DNA from 3 places in the Lysobacter arenosi genome. Region 2 is predicted to be linked to each of the others. Evidence: riboswitches for the same ligand, from Rfam matches in the RefSeq annotation. Region 2 holds a riboswitch; each other region holds the start of a gene.
The links. A riboswitch is a leader RNA that binds a small molecule or an ion and turns the genes downstream of it on or off. The one in region 2 is predicted to bind cobalamin.
Positions count from the first base shown of each region.

Region 1 (5,025 bases), 200 kb from region 2:
CGACGGTCCAGGTGTTGCGGATCGCGTCGCGGTACATCTCGTAGAACTGCGGATAGCGCATCGGCCGCAGGGTGAGGTCGAAGCCGGGGTCGAGCAGGCGCATGTCGGTGGTCATGGAAATCCTTTGCATGGAATCCCTCTCCGCTGGCGGGAGAGGGTGGCGCATGGCGCCGGGAGAGGGGGACGCTGTTGTTCTTCCTGGGGGGAGGGCGCGTCCCCTCTCCCTGGCGCAACTACTGGCAGGCCTCGCAGCTTTCCGGGTTCTCGAGCGAGCACGCCACGGCTTCCACCGCGCTGTACTCCGGCTTGGCCGCTTCGGCGACGCCGCTGACGGTGGCCTTGGCGATCTTCGTCGCCGGACGCGAGCGCAGGTAGTAAGTGGTCTTCAGCCCCTTCTTCCACGCGTACATGTACATCGACGACAGCTGGCCGATGTTCGGGCTCTCGATGAACAGGTTCAGCGACTGGCTCTGGTCGATGAAGGCGCCGCGGTCGGCGGCCATGTCGATCAGCGAGCGCATCGGCAGTTCCCACGCGGTGCGATAGACCGCGCGCAGCGACTCGGGAATCTGCGTGATGCCCTGGATCGAGCCTTCGGCCATCTTGATGCGGTCGCGCAGTTCCGGCGTCCACAGGCCCAGCGTCTTGAGTTCTTCGGCGAGGTAGCGGTTGACCACGAGGAAGTCGCCCGACAGCGTCTCGCGCTTGAACAGGTTCGACACCTGCGGCTCGATGCACTCGTAGCAGCCGGCGATGGAGGCGATGGTCGCCGTCGGCGCGATCGCGATCAGCAGCGAGTTGCGCAGGCCGTGCTCGGCGATGCGGGCACGCAGGCTGTCCCAGCCGTGGGCGTCGGACGGCGTCACGCCCCAGGCTTCGAACTGCAGCTCGCCCTGCGAGGCGCGCGTGTCGGCGAAGGACGGATGGCGGCCGCGTTCCATCGCCAGCTCGTTGGAAGCCGACAGTGCATGGAAGTACACCGCCTCGGCGATCTGCTTCGACAGTGCGCGCGCCTGGTCGGAGTCGAACGGCATGCGCAGTTTGAAGAACACGTCCTGCAGGCCCATCACGCCCAGGCCGACCGGGCGCCACTTGAGGTTGGCGCGGCGGGCGGTCTCGATCGGGTAGAAGTTCAGGTCGATCACGCGGTCGAGCTGGCGCACGGCCAGGCGCACGGTCTCGGCGAGCTTCTCGAAGTCGAAGCGACCGTCCTCACCGTGCACCGGACCCTCGGCGAACAGCTCGACGTGGTGGGAGAGGTTGATCGAGCCCAGGTTGCACACCGCGGTCTCGTCCTGTGAGGTGACTTCCAGGATCTCCGTGCACAGGTTCGACAGGTGCACCACGTTGCCTTCGCGCAGGGTCTGGTTGCAGGCGCGGTTGGACTTGTCCTTGAAGTTCATCCAGCCGTTGCCGGTCTGCGCCAGCGTGCGCACCATGCGGCTGTACAGCTCGCGTGCCTTGACGGTGCGCGCCGCAAGGCCGGCCACTTCGGCGGCGTGGTAGGCGCGGTCGAAGGCCTCGCCCCACAGGTCGGTCAGCTGCGGCACCCTGGCCGGGTCGAACAGCGACCAGTCGCCGTCGGCCTCGACCCGGCGCATGAACTCGTCGGGAATCCAGTTGGCCAGGTTGAGGTTGTGCGTGCGCCGCGCCTCGTCACCGGTGTTGTCGCGCAGTTCCAGGAACTCCTCAACGTCGGCGTGCCACGGCTCCAGGTACACGCAGGCCGCGCCCTTGCGCTTGCCGCCCTGATTGACCGCGGCGACCGAGGCGTCGAGTGTCTTCAGCCACGGCACGATGCCGTTGCTCAGGCCGTTGGTCGAGCGGATCAGCGAGCCGCGCGAACGGATGCGGGTGTAGCTCAGGCCGATGCCACCGCTGAACTTGCTCAGCTTGGCCACGTCCATGTAGCGCTTGTAGATGCTTTCCAGCGAGTCTTCCGGCGAGTCGAGCAGGAAGCAGCTCGACAGCTGCTCGTGCGTGGTGCCGGAATTGAACAGCGTCGGCGAGCTGGGGATGTAATCCAGCTGCGCCATGCGCCGGTACAGCGCCAGCGCGTCGCTGACATCCTCGCTCAGTGCGCAGGCGATGCGCAGGAAGAACTGCTGCGGCGTCTCGATCACCGTGCGCGCGGTCGGGTGGCGCAGCAGGTAGCGGTCGTAGAGCGTGCGCAGGCCGAAGTAGTCGAAGCGCTGGTTGAGGCTCGGGTCGATCGCGTCGTTGAGCTTGCGCGCGTTGGCCTGGACGAAGGTCAGCAGGCGCTCGTTGATCAGGCCTAGGTCGAAGCCGCGCTGCACCGACTGCGAGAACGCGTGGATCTCGATGCCGGCGACTTCCTTCTCGATCACGCCGGCGAGCAGGCGCGCGGCGAGGCGGCCGTATTCGGGTTCTTCGGCAGTGAGCAGGGCGGCGGTGCGGATCGACAGTTCGTCGAGCTCGCGCGTGGTCGCGCCGTCATACAGGCCGGAGATGGTGCGCGTGGCAACGCGCATCGGATCTACGGAGAACAGGCCTTCGCAGTTGCGCGTCACCGCGCGCACGATCTTGTTGAGGTCGACCGGGTCGCGGCGGCCGTTGCGCTTGGTCACCGTCATTGTGAGGTTGGCGGCCGGCGGGGTCAGGGTGAAGCCGGCGGGGGCGGTCTGTTCCGAGCCGGCCTGCGCGGACGTGGCGGCGGCAGGCTTGCTCACGGCAGGCGCGTTGGTGGTGGTGGTCATGGCGGTAGCTCCGGTGCGTGGGCGCACGGCTCGTTGTCCTTCCCTCGAAGGGCAACGTGGCGCGGGTTCCGAAGCGTGCGGTTGCGGCGTCGCGCAGGCCGAGACGGACCTGTGGTGGCGGGCGCGTTCCTCGAGAGAAAACGGGCGCCACCCTGCGACACCGACCGTCTTCCCTCCGAAGACTCGCTGGCCGGTCACCGCGCGGTGTGCAACGCGCGGCTGTCGGCAGGTCTTCGGGCTCTGGACGCGAGGACCGGGCGCATGCCGCTGGTGCCTCACCTAATGACCGTCGCTTCCCAGGCCCATGCCCAGTGCCATGACGGCGTTCGTTTCCACTACCGCTGCGGGGCAGCGCCGGAGTTGGCCGCTCGCTGTGAGCGTGGCCGCACCGGACTTCCCTTTTAAGCCGACCGCGAGGTCGGCACCGACGGCCACAACATAGTGGGGGTTGGATGATCCGTCAACGCTAAATGTTGTGGATAAGTTGTGAGCGAGTGCTGGCGCGGATTTGCCGTGCGGGAGCATCGAAGGGACAATGCCGGTCCTCGTCGCGTTGTCGCGACTGCAACCCATCCCCTCCCAACCCTCCCCACGAAAGGGGGGCTTCAAAGGCCAATGCCCATGTCCATCCTCCGCATGTCCGACCTCGACCTCGCCGGCAAGCGCGTGCTGATCCGCGAAGACCTCAACGTGCCGATCGACGACGGTCGCATCACCTCCGAACAGCGCATCACCGCCGCCGTGCCGACGATGAAGCTGGCGCTGGAGAAAGGCGCGGCGGTGATGGTCACCTCGCACCTGGGGCGGCCGAAGGAAGGCGTGTGGAGCGAGGCCGATTCGCTGGCGCCGGTCGCCAGGCGCCTGTCGGAGCTGCTCGGCATCGACGTGCCGCTGGTCAAGGACTGGGTTGACGGCGTCGATGTCGCACCGGGTCAGTTGGTGCTGCTCGAGAACTGCCGCATGAATGTCGGCGAAGGCAAGGACGACGAAGCGCTGTCGAAGAAGTACGCGGCGCTGTGCGACGTCTACGTCATGGACGCCTTTGGCACCGCCCACCGCGCGCAGGCGTCCACGCACGGCGCGATCCGCTTCGCCAAGGTCGCCGCCGGCGGTCCGCTGCTGATGGCCGAACTCGATGCGCTGGCCAAGGCGCTCGACAACCCGGCGCGTCCGCTGCTGGCGATCGTCGCCGGCTCGAAGGTCTCGACCAAGCTTGAACTGCTGTCGTCGCTGGTCAGCAAGGTCGACCAGCTGATCGTCGGCGGCGGCATCGCCAACACCTTCATCGCCGCGATGGGCCACGGCGTCGGCAAGTCGCTGGTCGAGAACGACCTGATCGACACCGCGAAGAAGATCATGGCCGACGCCAAGGCCCGCGGCGCCGACATCCCGGTGCCGACCGATGTCGTGGTCGCGCCGGCCTTCGCCGCCGATGCGCCGGCCACGGTCAAGGCCGTCGATGCCGTCGGCGCCGACGACATGATCCTCGACATCGGCCCGGACACCGCGGCGCGTTATGCCGAGCTGATCAAGGCCGCCGGCACCGTGGTCTGGAACGGCCCGGTCGGCGTGTTCGAGTTCGATGCGTTCGGCAAGGGTACGCAAACCCTGGCGCGTGCGATTGCGTCCAGCAAGGCGTTTTCGATCGCCGGCGGCGGCGACACCCTGGCCGCGGTCGACAAGTACGGCATCGAGCAGGACGTGTCCTACATCTCCACCGGCGGCGGCGCCTTCCTCGAGTTTCTCGAAGGCAAGGAACTGCCGGCCGTGACCGCGCTCAAGGCGCGCGGCTGAGTCCGTAACCGCGATGGCCACGGTGTTCTTCGACATGGACGGCACGCTGATCGACTCGGCCGTCGGCATCACCCGCTGCGTCGAGCATGCACTGGTGAAGATGGGCCTGCCGGTGCCGCCGCAGTCGGAACTGCGGCGCTGGATAGGTCCGGCGCTGCGCACCAGCTTTGGTCCGCTGCTCGACGATCCGCAGGACGTCGAGCAGGCGGTGCTGCACTACCGCGACCGCTTCGAGAGCGACGGCTGGGCCGAGCACGAGGTCTATGCCGGCATCGGCGAGACGATCGAGGCGCTGCATGCGGCCGGGCATCGGCTGGCGGTGGTCACCGCCAAGAACGAGCCGCACGCACGCAAGATCGCCGCGCACCTGCCGTTCGGGCATCGCTTCGACGACATCGTCGGCGCGACCCTGGACGGTCGCATCAGCCACAAGGACCAGTTGATCGCCGAAGCGTTGCGGCGCTTCGACGTTGCCGCCGGCGAGTGCTGGATGATCGGCGACCGGCGCATGGAC
Region 1 is NZ_CP071517.1:3,789,717-3,794,741, forward strand. Features, by position in the region: gene HIV01_RS17355 (ribonucleotide-diphosphate reductase subunit beta) at 1-130, opposite strand, end outside; gene HIV01_RS17360 (ribonucleoside-diphosphate reductase subunit alpha) at 234-2,594, opposite strand; cobalamin riboswitch at 2,925-3,161, opposite strand; gene HIV01_RS17365 (phosphoglycerate kinase) at 3,339-4,511, shown strand; gene HIV01_RS17370 (HAD hydrolase-like protein) at 4,525-5,025, shown strand, end outside.
Region 1: it holds a riboswitch for cobalamin, as region 2 does, so the genes downstream of both, HIV01_RS17360 (ribonucleoside-diphosphate reductase subunit alpha) here and btuB (TonB-dependent vitamin B12 receptor) in region 2, are expected to answer to the same signal.

Region 2 (5,025 bases):
CGGTGACCTGCGGCGGGGCGATGCTCGGGTACGACTCGACGCCGAGGTTGAAGATCGCCAGCACGCCGCACAGCGATATCAGGATCGCGATGACCCAGGCGAAGACCGGGTGGTTGATGAAGAATCTGGACATGGTGGGGGATCAGTCCTTGTTTGCCTGCGCCTCGGCGGCAGGCTTGGCGGCAGGCTTTGCGTCCTGGGCAGGCTTGCCTTCACCGGCAGCGGCAACGGGTGCTGCCTTCGCCGGCTGGCCCGGCGTTGCGCGCTGGATGCCCGAGACGATGACCTGGTCGCCGGCGGCCAGGCCGCTGCTCACGACCCAGCTGTCACCCTGCAGGCGATCGGTGACGACGTCCTTGCGCACGACCTTGCCGTCGCCGCCAACCACCAGCACGTACGGGCTCTTGGCATCGCGCAGCAGGCCGACCTGCGGGACGAGGTAGGCGTTGGCCTGCTCGCCGAGCGTCGCCTTCAACGTCACGTAGGTACCCGGCAGCAGGTTCTTGTCCGGGTTGGGGATGCGCGCGCGCATCGCGATCGCACCCGTTGCCGGATCGACCACGTCACCGGAGAAGTCCATCGTGCCGGTGCGCTGGTAGACGCTGCCGTCGGGCAGCACCACCTGCACTTCGCCCTCGCCGGTGCCGGCGCCGGTGCGGGCGCGACGGATCTGCTCGAGCTCGGTGACGCTGACCGAGAAGTTCACGTACAGCGGATCGATCTGGTCGACGGTGGTGAGCAGCGTCGCCGTGTCCTGGCCGACCAGTGCGCCCTCGGTGACCTGCTGCTTGCCGGCGCGACCGCTGATCGGCGCGCGCACGGTGGCGTAGCCCAGGTTGATGCGGGCATCGGCCAACGCGGCCTGCGCCTGCTTCACCGCGGCGGCGGCGCTGCGTTCGGCGGCAAGGGCATTGTCGAGATCGGACTGCGAGACGAACTTCTGCGGCGCCAGGCGACGGGCGCGGTCGGCAGCCGACTTGGCGTTGGCATACGTCGCTTCCGCTGCCGCGAGTGCGGCCTGGGACTGGCCCGTCGACGCCTTCAGCTGGTCCGGATCGATCTGGAACAGCACCTGCCCGGCCTTCACGTCGGTGCCTTCGTCGTACAGGCGCTGCTTGAGCACGCCCGGCACGCGGGCGCGCACGTCGGCGCTGCGGAATGCCGCCAGACGGCCGACAAGGTCCTTCTGCAGCGGCACGTTGCCCGGTTGCAGTTTGACCACGCCGACTTCCGGAGGAGGCATGCCGCCCCCCTGTGCCTGATCCTTGCCGCCACAGGCGGTGAGTGCGAGGGCCAACGCGGCGGCCATTGCCACCGAGCGCGGGTTCTTGACCATGGGGGAGGACTCCGATTCCGTCATGTACGAGCGATGATGCTCAGATTGGTTTAATTCCTATACCGCCCAGTCTAGCATTCTGAGTTTTCCGCCCACCCCCCAGAAGTCACGCGCGGGGTGATCACGCCGGATCAGGCACAAGCAAGTCCGCAGAGCCCGCTTTGGCAAACCGTTTCAGACGCTGGTCGGCGCAAGCAGGTGCGCCAGTGCGGCGGGATCGGGCCGATCGCGGAACGGCAGGCGTCCCCAGCAAGGTATCGGCAAGCGGTGACGTAGCAGTGTGAAGTTGTCGTCGGCGCGCGCCATCTGCGGATCGATGTCGTTGGCGATCCAGCCGGCGAGGCGTAATCCATCGGCGGCGATCGCGCGCGCGGTCAATCGTGCGTGGTTGATGCAACCCAGGCGCAGGCCGACCACCATCACCACCGGCAGGTCCAGAGCGCGTACCAGGTCGGCCTGGTCGAGATCGGTCGACAGCGGTGCGGCCCAGCCACCGACGCCTTCCACCACGACGGCATCGGCCATCGCCGACAAGCGTGCATGCGCATCCAGGATCGGCTGCAGCTGCACAGTGACACCGGCATCGGCCGCGGCAAGTTCCGGTGCCAGCGGCTGCAGCAGCGCATAGGGGTTGACGTCGTCATAGGCCGGGCGTGGCTCGCTGGCCGCCTGCAGCAGCAGCGCATCTTCGTTGCGCAGGCCGTCGGCGGTGACCTCGCAGCCGCTGGCGAGCGGCTTCATGCCGACCGCACGCAGGCCGCGCGCGCGCAGCGCGTACAGCAGCGTCGCACTGGCCAGTGATTTTCCGATGCCGGTATCGGTGCCGGTGACGAACCAGCCGGCTCGGGCCTCGGGCCCGTTCATGCCCGGACCGTCCGTCGCAAGCCCGTGGACCGCACGCTGGTAGACTGCGGGAAAGAGGCAAGTATGTTCACCAGCGAAAGTCTAAGCGGGCCCAAGCCCGAACAGTACGCACAGTTGCTCGAGCAGGCGCGGGCGCTGGTGCACGGCGAACGCGACCGTGTGGCCAACGCAGCCAATCTCTCGGCCCTGGTGTACCACTCCCTGCCCGGCCTGAACTGGGTCGGTTTCTACCTGTTCGACGGCACCGAACTGGTGGTCGGACCGTTCCAGGGGTTGCCGGCCTGCATCCGGATTCCGCTCGACAAGGGCGTCTGCGGGGCGGCCGCGACCACCCGCCAGACCCAGCGGATCGCCGATGTCCACGCCTTCCCTGGCCACATTGCGTGCGATTCTGCGTCTAACTCCGAACTGGTCGTGCCACTTGTGGGGGGGGATGGCCAGCTGATCGGCGTGTTCGATCTGGACAGCCCGCACTTCGACCGCTTCGACGCCGACGACCAGCGCGGCTTGGAAGCGATTGCCCAGGCCTTCGTGGAGTCGCTGGCATGAATATCGGTAAAGGCGGGGAAAAAGGCGGCGACAAGCTGCGCAACATCGGTCCCAAGTCGGCGGCCTGGTTGCGCCAGGTGGGACTGCGCTCGCGCGAGGACCTGACCGCGGTCGGGACCGTCGAGGCGTTCATGCGCGTCAAGCGCGCCGGCTTCAAGCCGACGCTGAACCTGCTGTACGCCATCGAAGGCGCGCTGCAGGACTGCCACTGGCAGGAGATCCCCGACGAGCGCCGCGCCGAACTCATCGCCGCCACCGAAGCGGCGATCGCCCTGCTGCCGCCGCCGCGCTACCGCCCGCCGGCCGGCCCGGTGACGACCACCCAGGTCGCCGAGGAAACGATGGCGATGCCGTCGCTGCTGGATGAGCCGGCAGACCGGGACTGAACCCCATTTGGGCAGCGCCCCGCTAATCGCGTAGACTGCGCCCCGCTTCGAGGTGACCCGGCGGCGTCCTGCCGGCGGGTTGAAACGGGAAGCCGGTGACGTCCCAGCAGGGATCATTCCGGCACTGCCCCCGCAACGGTAAGCGAGTACAAGCGCTGCATCCGCCACTGTGCAAGTCACGGGAAGGCGCGGCGCCGGAGAGCACAGCCCTCCACTCGCGAGTCCGGAGACCGGCCTGGAAGCAGGGTCACGCGCCCGTACATGACTGTACGGCGGTGCCCACCACTGGTTGCGATGCGGAGGGCATCGCGGCGGCGACGTTGGCGCCGTGCGCCCACACCGCAGCCTCGTGCACTCTCCTTTCGCGACTTTCCCAGTTGCCCGTCACGGCCCGAGCCGTGCGTTGGAGAATCATCGATGCAATTGCGTACCCCGTTGTCCCTGTCCGTGCGCCTGGCCGTCGCGTGCCTGCTCGCCGCACCCGCGCTTGCCCACGCGCAGGACAGCGCTGGCGCCACCGACCCGACCGAGCTTGACCAGGTCATCGTCACCGCCAACCGCACCGCGATCAGCGTCAACGATGCGCTGGCACCGGTGGAAGTCATCGACGCCGAACAGATCCGCCGCAGCCAGGCACGCTCGCTGCCGGACCTGCTGCGCGGCCGCGCCGGCATCTCGATGTCCAACCAGGGCGGCAACGGCAAGCTGACCACGCTGTTCCTGCGCGGCGCCGAATCCGACCACGTGCTGGTGCTGGTCGACGGCATCCGCGTCGGCTCGGCGACCTCGGGCCTGACCGCGTTCCAGGACCTGCCGATCGAAATGATCGACCGTGTCGAGATCGTCCGCGGCCCGCGTTCGAGCCTGTACGGCGCCGACGCCATCGGCGGCGTGATCCAGGTATTCACCCGCCGCGACAAGCAGGCCTTCGCCCCGCGCGTGCGCTTCGACGGCGGTAGCAACGACACGCTCGGTTACGGCGTCGGTTTCGGCGGCAGCAATGACCGTGGCTGGTTCGGTGCCGACTACCAGCACACCCGCACCAGCGGCATCAACGCCTGCAACGGCTTCTTCGACCCGGCCACCTTCGACGGCGCCGGTTGCTTCATCGCCCTGGACTCGCAGCCCGATCGCGATGGCTACGAGAAGGATGCGCTGTCGCTGCGCGGCGGCATCAACCTGACCGAGCAGTGGAGCCTGGAAGGCCACGCGCTGCGCAACGAAGGCGACAACGAGTTCGACGGTGACTTCACCGACCGTGCCGAAACCGTGCAGCAGGTGATCGGCGGCAAGCTGCGCTGGCACCCGTCCGACCGCGTCGACGTGCACCTGACCGCCGGCCGCAACGTCGACTCGTCCGACAACTTCCTCGGCGATACCTACCTCGACTTCTTCAGCACCAACCGCGACAGCGCGACGCTGCAGGGTGACTTCGGCATCGCCGCCGACCAGCTGGTCAGCGTCGGCCTGGACTGGCTCAACGACAGCGTCGAGAGCACCACGCCGTACGACGAGGATGAGCGCGACAACAAGGCCGCGTTCGTGCAGTACCAGGCGAAGTTCGGCGCGCAGTCGCTCGAGGCCAGCGTGCGCCGCGACGACAACGAGCAGTTCGGCGGCCACACCACCGGCGGCGCCGCCTGGGGCCTGGTGTTCGCCGACAACTGGCGCGTCACCGCCGGCTACGGCAGCGCGTTCAAGGCACCGACCTTCAACGAGCTGTACTTCCCCTTCTTTGGCAATCCCAACCTGCGCCCGGAAGACTCAGAGACCTGGGAGCTGGGCCTGGCCTACCTGGGCGACGGCTTCAACGTCCACCTCGACACCTTCAGCACCGACGTCGACGACCTGATCGCTTTCGATGCTTCGATCAACCTGCCCAACAACGTC
Region 2 is NZ_CP071517.1:3,589,745-3,594,769, reverse strand. Features, by position in the region: gene HIV01_RS16495 (efflux RND transporter permease subunit) at 1-133, opposite strand, end outside; gene HIV01_RS16490 (efflux RND transporter periplasmic adaptor subunit) at 143-1,336, opposite strand; gene bioD (dethiobiotin synthase) at 1,511-2,200, opposite strand; gene HIV01_RS16480 (GAF domain-containing protein) at 2,264-2,749, shown strand; gene HIV01_RS16475 (TfoX/Sxy family protein) at 2,746-3,135, shown strand; cobalamin riboswitch at 3,169-3,388, shown strand; gene btuB (TonB-dependent vitamin B12 receptor) at 3,553-5,025, shown strand, end outside.

Region 3 (5,025 bases), 190 kb from region 2:
ATAGGCGCCCGCCAGGTAGTAGGAGCGGCCCTGGGCGAGCACGAACAGCAGCAGCGGTACCAGGTACATCCATGCGACCACCGCGTAGCGCCGGCCTGCCTTGGACAGCGTCAGCCACACCAGGCCGGCAAACCAGACCGGCAACGCCATCAGGCCGGCGTTGCCGTACAACTGCTCGACCAGGAAGTCGCGCGTGCGGCCAATGCGCACGTCACGCGCATGGATGAACTGCAGGAAATCCAGCGAGATGAAGTCGTGCCGCCATTGCCATAGCGCATTGGGCAGGAACAGGAGCAGCGAAATGGCGACGCCCAGCCACAGCCAGCGGCTGCGCAGGTGCGAGCGCAGCGGCGTCGCCAAGGTGGCGATGACTATGCCGGCGACGCAGAACACCATCGTGTACTTGGTCAGCATGCCCAGGCCGATGACCGCGCCGATCGCCAGCCACCAGCGCGCGTCGCCGCTGTTGACCAGTCGCAGAACCAGCCAGGCCAGCAACACCCACCACAGGTAGTCGATGCTGACGTACTGCATCAGCCCGCCGGCCACCATCGAGAACGGTGCCAGCGCGGTGAACAGCGCGGCGACTATCTGCGTGGCGCGCGTGCCGCCCATCTCGCGCGCGATCAGGCCGGCGAGGACGGCGGCGATGCTCTGCGCCAGCGCCGCGAATACACGGAAGCCACTGAGCGAATCACCGAACAGTTCCAGCGAGGTCCGTGCAAGCGCAGGCGTCAGCGGCGGGTAGGCGACGTAGCCCCAGGCCAGGCTGCGCGCGTCGTCGAGCAGCGCCAGTTCGTCGCGGTGGAAGCCGTAGTGCTGGTTGCTGAAAAGTCGCAGGACGAACAGCGCGATCGCGATCAGGGCGAGCCAGACGACATGGCTGCGGGGCAGGCGCATTGGCATGGCAGCGGCGATTCCCGTTCAGGATGTCGGCTATTTAGGCCTGCGTGCGGCCCGGATGCAATGGAGGAGGGGCGCAATGGAGGCCGCCCGCCGTTGGGGCAGGGCAGGCGGCTCCATCTTCGTCAGGAGGCCGCCAGCCCCAGGCGCAGTTCGCGCGTGGCCTGGACCATCGCGCTCAGCGCCTTGCGCACCTCCGGCCAGCCGCGCGTCTTCAGGCCGCAGTCCGGGTTGACCCACAGTTGCGCCGCCGGAATCACCTGCAACGCCTTGCCCAGCAGTTCGCCGATCTCCGTGGGCGACGGCACGCGCGGGGCGTGGATGTCATACACGCCCGGCCCGATGCCGTTGGGATAGCGGAACCTTGCGAAGGCATCGAGCAGCTCCATCCGTGAGCGCGAGGTCTCGATCGAGATCACGTCGGCATCGAGCGCGGCGACCGCGTCGATGATGTCGTTGAACTCGGCGTAGCACATGTGGGTATGGATCTGGGTGGTGTCCGCCACCGCGCCGGCGGCGAGGCCGAATGCTTCCACTGCCCATGCCAGGTACCGCGGCCAGTCCTCGCGCCGCAACGGCAGGCCTTCGCGCAGCGCCGGTTCGTCGATCTGGATGATGGCGATGCCGGCCGCTTCCAGCTCGAGCACTTCGTCGCGCAAGGCCAGGGCGATCTGCCGGCAGGTGTCTGCGCGCGGCTGGTCGTCGCGCACGAACGACCACTGCAGGATGGTGACCGGTCCGGTCAGCATGCCCTTCACCGGATACTGCGTGCGCGACTGTGCGTAGCGGGTCCACTCCACGGTCATCGCGCGCGGCCGGCTTACGTCGCCGTAAAGCACCGGCGGTTTTACGCAGCGCGAGCCGTAGCTTTGCACCCAGCCGTGCGAGGTGAAGGCGAAACCGTCGAGCTGCTCGCCGAAGTACTCGACCATGTCGTTGCGTTCGAACTCGCCATGCACCAGCACATCCAGGCCGATCGCCTCCTGCTCGCGCAGGCAGTTGTCGATCTCGCGCTCGAGGAACATGCGGTAGCCGGCGTCATCGAGCTTGCCGGCCTTGTGGTCGGCGCGTGCCTTGCGCACCAGCGACAGCTGCGGGAATGAACCGATCGTGGTGGTGGGCAGTGGCGGCAACGCGAGGCGCTCGTGCTGCAGTCGCGCGCGCTGCGGGTAGGGCGTGGTGCGCTGGCTCATTGCTGGCAGCAGGCCGGCCAATCGCGCGCGTACCGTGGCGTTGCCCAGTTCCGGCGCATTGCGATGTGCAGTGCGCGCTGCCTGTGCGCTGGCAACTGCTGCCGCGGCGGCGGCATCGCCGGCGTGGGCATCGGCGAGCAGTCGCAACTCCTCCAGCTTCTGGCGGGCGAACGCCATGCCGCCACGCAGGGGCTGTGGCAGCTTGCGCTCGAGTTCCAGGTCGATCGGCACGTGCAGCAGGGAACACGACGGTGCCAGCCAACGCACGCGCGACCCGGCGGTGTGCACAAGCGCCAGTGCCGCATCGAGGTCGGTGCGCCAGACATTGCGTCCATCGACAACGCCAAGACTCAGCGATTGCTCGGCCGGCCACGCTTCAAGCACTCGCGAGAGCTGCTGCGGCGCTCGAGCCAAGTCGATGTGCAACGCGTCCACCGGCAGCGCGGCCACCAGTTCCAGGTTGTCGCCGAGATCGCCGAAGTAGGTCGCAAGCAGGATCTGCGGGATGTCTGCGGCAGCCAGTGCGGCGAATGCGCGGCGGTAGGCGTCGCGGTCGGCGTCGCCCAGGTCGAGTACCAGGCACGGTTCGTCGATCTGCACCCACGACGCACCCTCGGCCTTCCACTGCTCAAGCAGGTGCACATACGCCGGCAGCAGCGCATCGAGCAGTTCGAGCGGGCAGCCGCCGTCTTCCCGTTTGCCGAGCTTGAGGAACGACACTGGCCCGAGCAGCACGGGGCGCGCCTCCAGCCCGAGCGCACGGGCTTCACGCAGTTCGGCCAGCGGCTTGTCGCCGCGAAGCCGGAACGTCTGGTCGACCTGGAACTTCGGCACGAGGTAGTGGTAGTTGCTGTCGAACCACTTGGTCATCTCCAGCGCGTGCAGGTCGTGCTGGTCGTCCTGCAGGCCACGGGCAAGGGCGAAGTAGCCCGCCAGCGGATCTGGCTCGAACACGTCGCGGTGCGAGGGCGGGATGGCGTCGAACAGGACCGCTGTGTCGAGCACGTGGTCGTACAGGGAGAAGTCGTTGCACGGAACGACATCGACGCCGGCATTGCGTGCCAGCTGCCAGTGCCGGGCACGCAGTTCGCGTGCGGTTGCGTGAAGGTCGGTCGATGTCGTCTGGCCTTTCCAGAACGATTCGAGGGCCTGCTTGAGCTCGCGTCGCGCGCCGATGCGCGGGAAGCCGAGATGGGTTACCTGGATCATGGTGATGTACCTGCGATGCGTTATGCATGACGCAGGGCAACGAAGGAGGGCACGGCCACGCACCGACGCCGCGAACGGCGCCGGAAGGAGACCTGCCTTCGACCTTCGCCCCCGCGGGCGAACCGGCCGCGCGGCGTGAGCCGTGCGGTCGGGGGTCGGACGGAGGGCGGACCCTCCGGTCGGGGCAGGTCTTCGGGCTCGTGGGCGCGGGGACACGAGGTCCCCATCTACTGGCCACCGCTTCCCGGACAACGCCCAGTGCATGGATGGCGGTCGTTCCCATATACCGCTGCGGGGCAGCTCCGGAATTGGACGGGTGTCCGTACCGGATTCCCTCTGGCGCCGCCGGTCACCCGGCGGTACTTGTCACATCGCTCCATCTTTATGAAGCGATGATCACCACGACGGCGCTACGTTAGCCCCGCGGGCAGGGGGCGTCAATCGCCCGATGGCGCCAGCGCGGGAACCGGCGTCGGCTGGCCGTGCATGTCGAGCGCGACCATGGTGAAGCGGCCGCGCGTGGCCAGCTGCGTGTCGCCGGTCATCAGGTCCTCGCGGTGCATGTCGACTTCCACCTGCAGCGAGCTGCGGCCGGTGGCGACCACGCGCGCGACCAGTTCCACCAGCGCGCCCTTGGGCACGGCGACGTGGAAGTCGATCTGTTCCGAGCGCGCGGTGACCACGGTGCTGCGCGCATAGCGCGAGGCGGCGACGAAGGCGGCCTTGTCCATCCATGCCAGTGCCTGGCCGCCGAATAGCGTGCCGAGGTGGTTGGTGTGGTCGGGGAAGACTATCTCCGTCATGCGCGCTTCGGTGGGAGGCGACGCCGCTTCAGAACGCGGCATCGAAGGCGACCTCGCCCTGCACGCCGACCTGGTAGGCCGAGACGCGACGCTCGAAGAAGTTGGTGACTTCCTGCACGTCCTGCAGGTCCATGAACGCGAACGGGTTGGTCGCGCCGAAATGGCGCGGCATGCCCAGCTGCGCCAGGCGCTGGTCGGCGCAGTACTGCAGGTACTGGCGCATGTCCTTCGGCGAGAGGCCGGCAACGCCGCCCGACAGCACGTCCTGGGCGAACTGCATTTCGCACTCCACCGCTTCCTCCAGCATCTGCACGACCTGGCGCTGCAGTTCGTCGTCGAACAGTTCCGGCTGCTCGCTGCGCGCGGTGCGGATCACTTCGAAGGCGAAGGCCATGTGGCAGCTCTCGTCGCGGAACACCCAGTTGGTGCCCGACGCCAGGCCGTGCAGCAGGCCGCGCGAACGCAGGTAGTAGACGTAGGCGAAGGCGGCGAAGAAGAACAGGCCCTCGATGCAGCAGGCGAAGCAGATCAGGTTGAGCAGGAACTGGCGGCGCTGTTCGGTCGTTTCGATGCGGCGGATGTCCTGGATCGAATCGATCCACTTGAAGCAGAACTCGGCCTTGGCGCGGATCGAAGGAATGTTCTGCACCGCATCGAACGCTTTCGCGCGTGCGACCGGGTCGGGCAGGTAGGTGTCGAGCAGGGTCAGGTAGAACTGCACGTGCAGCGCTTCCTCGTACAGCTGCCGCGACAGGTACATGCGCGCCTCGGGCGCGTTGATGTGCTGGTACAGGTTCAGCACCAGGTTGTTGGCGACGATGCTGTCGCCGGTGGCGAAGAAGGCCACCAGTCGCTCGATCAGATGCCGCTCGGCCGGCCCCAGCTTGTGCTTGAGGTCGTTGACGTCGAGCGAGAAG
Region 3 is NZ_CP071517.1:3,784,682-3,789,706, forward strand. Features, by position in the region: gene HIV01_RS17340 (glycosyltransferase family 39 protein) at 1-900, opposite strand, end outside; gene metE (5-methyltetrahydropteroyltriglutamate--homocysteine S-methyltransferase) at 1,029-3,305, opposite strand; cobalamin riboswitch at 3,490-3,668, opposite strand; gene HIV01_RS17350 (acyl-CoA thioesterase) at 3,743-4,150, opposite strand; gene HIV01_RS17355 (ribonucleotide-diphosphate reductase subunit beta) at 4,137-5,025, opposite strand, start outside.
Region 3: it holds a riboswitch for cobalamin, as region 2 does, so the genes downstream of both, metE (5-methyltetrahydropteroyltriglutamate--homocysteine S-methyltransferase) here and btuB (TonB-dependent vitamin B12 receptor) in region 2, are expected to answer to the same signal.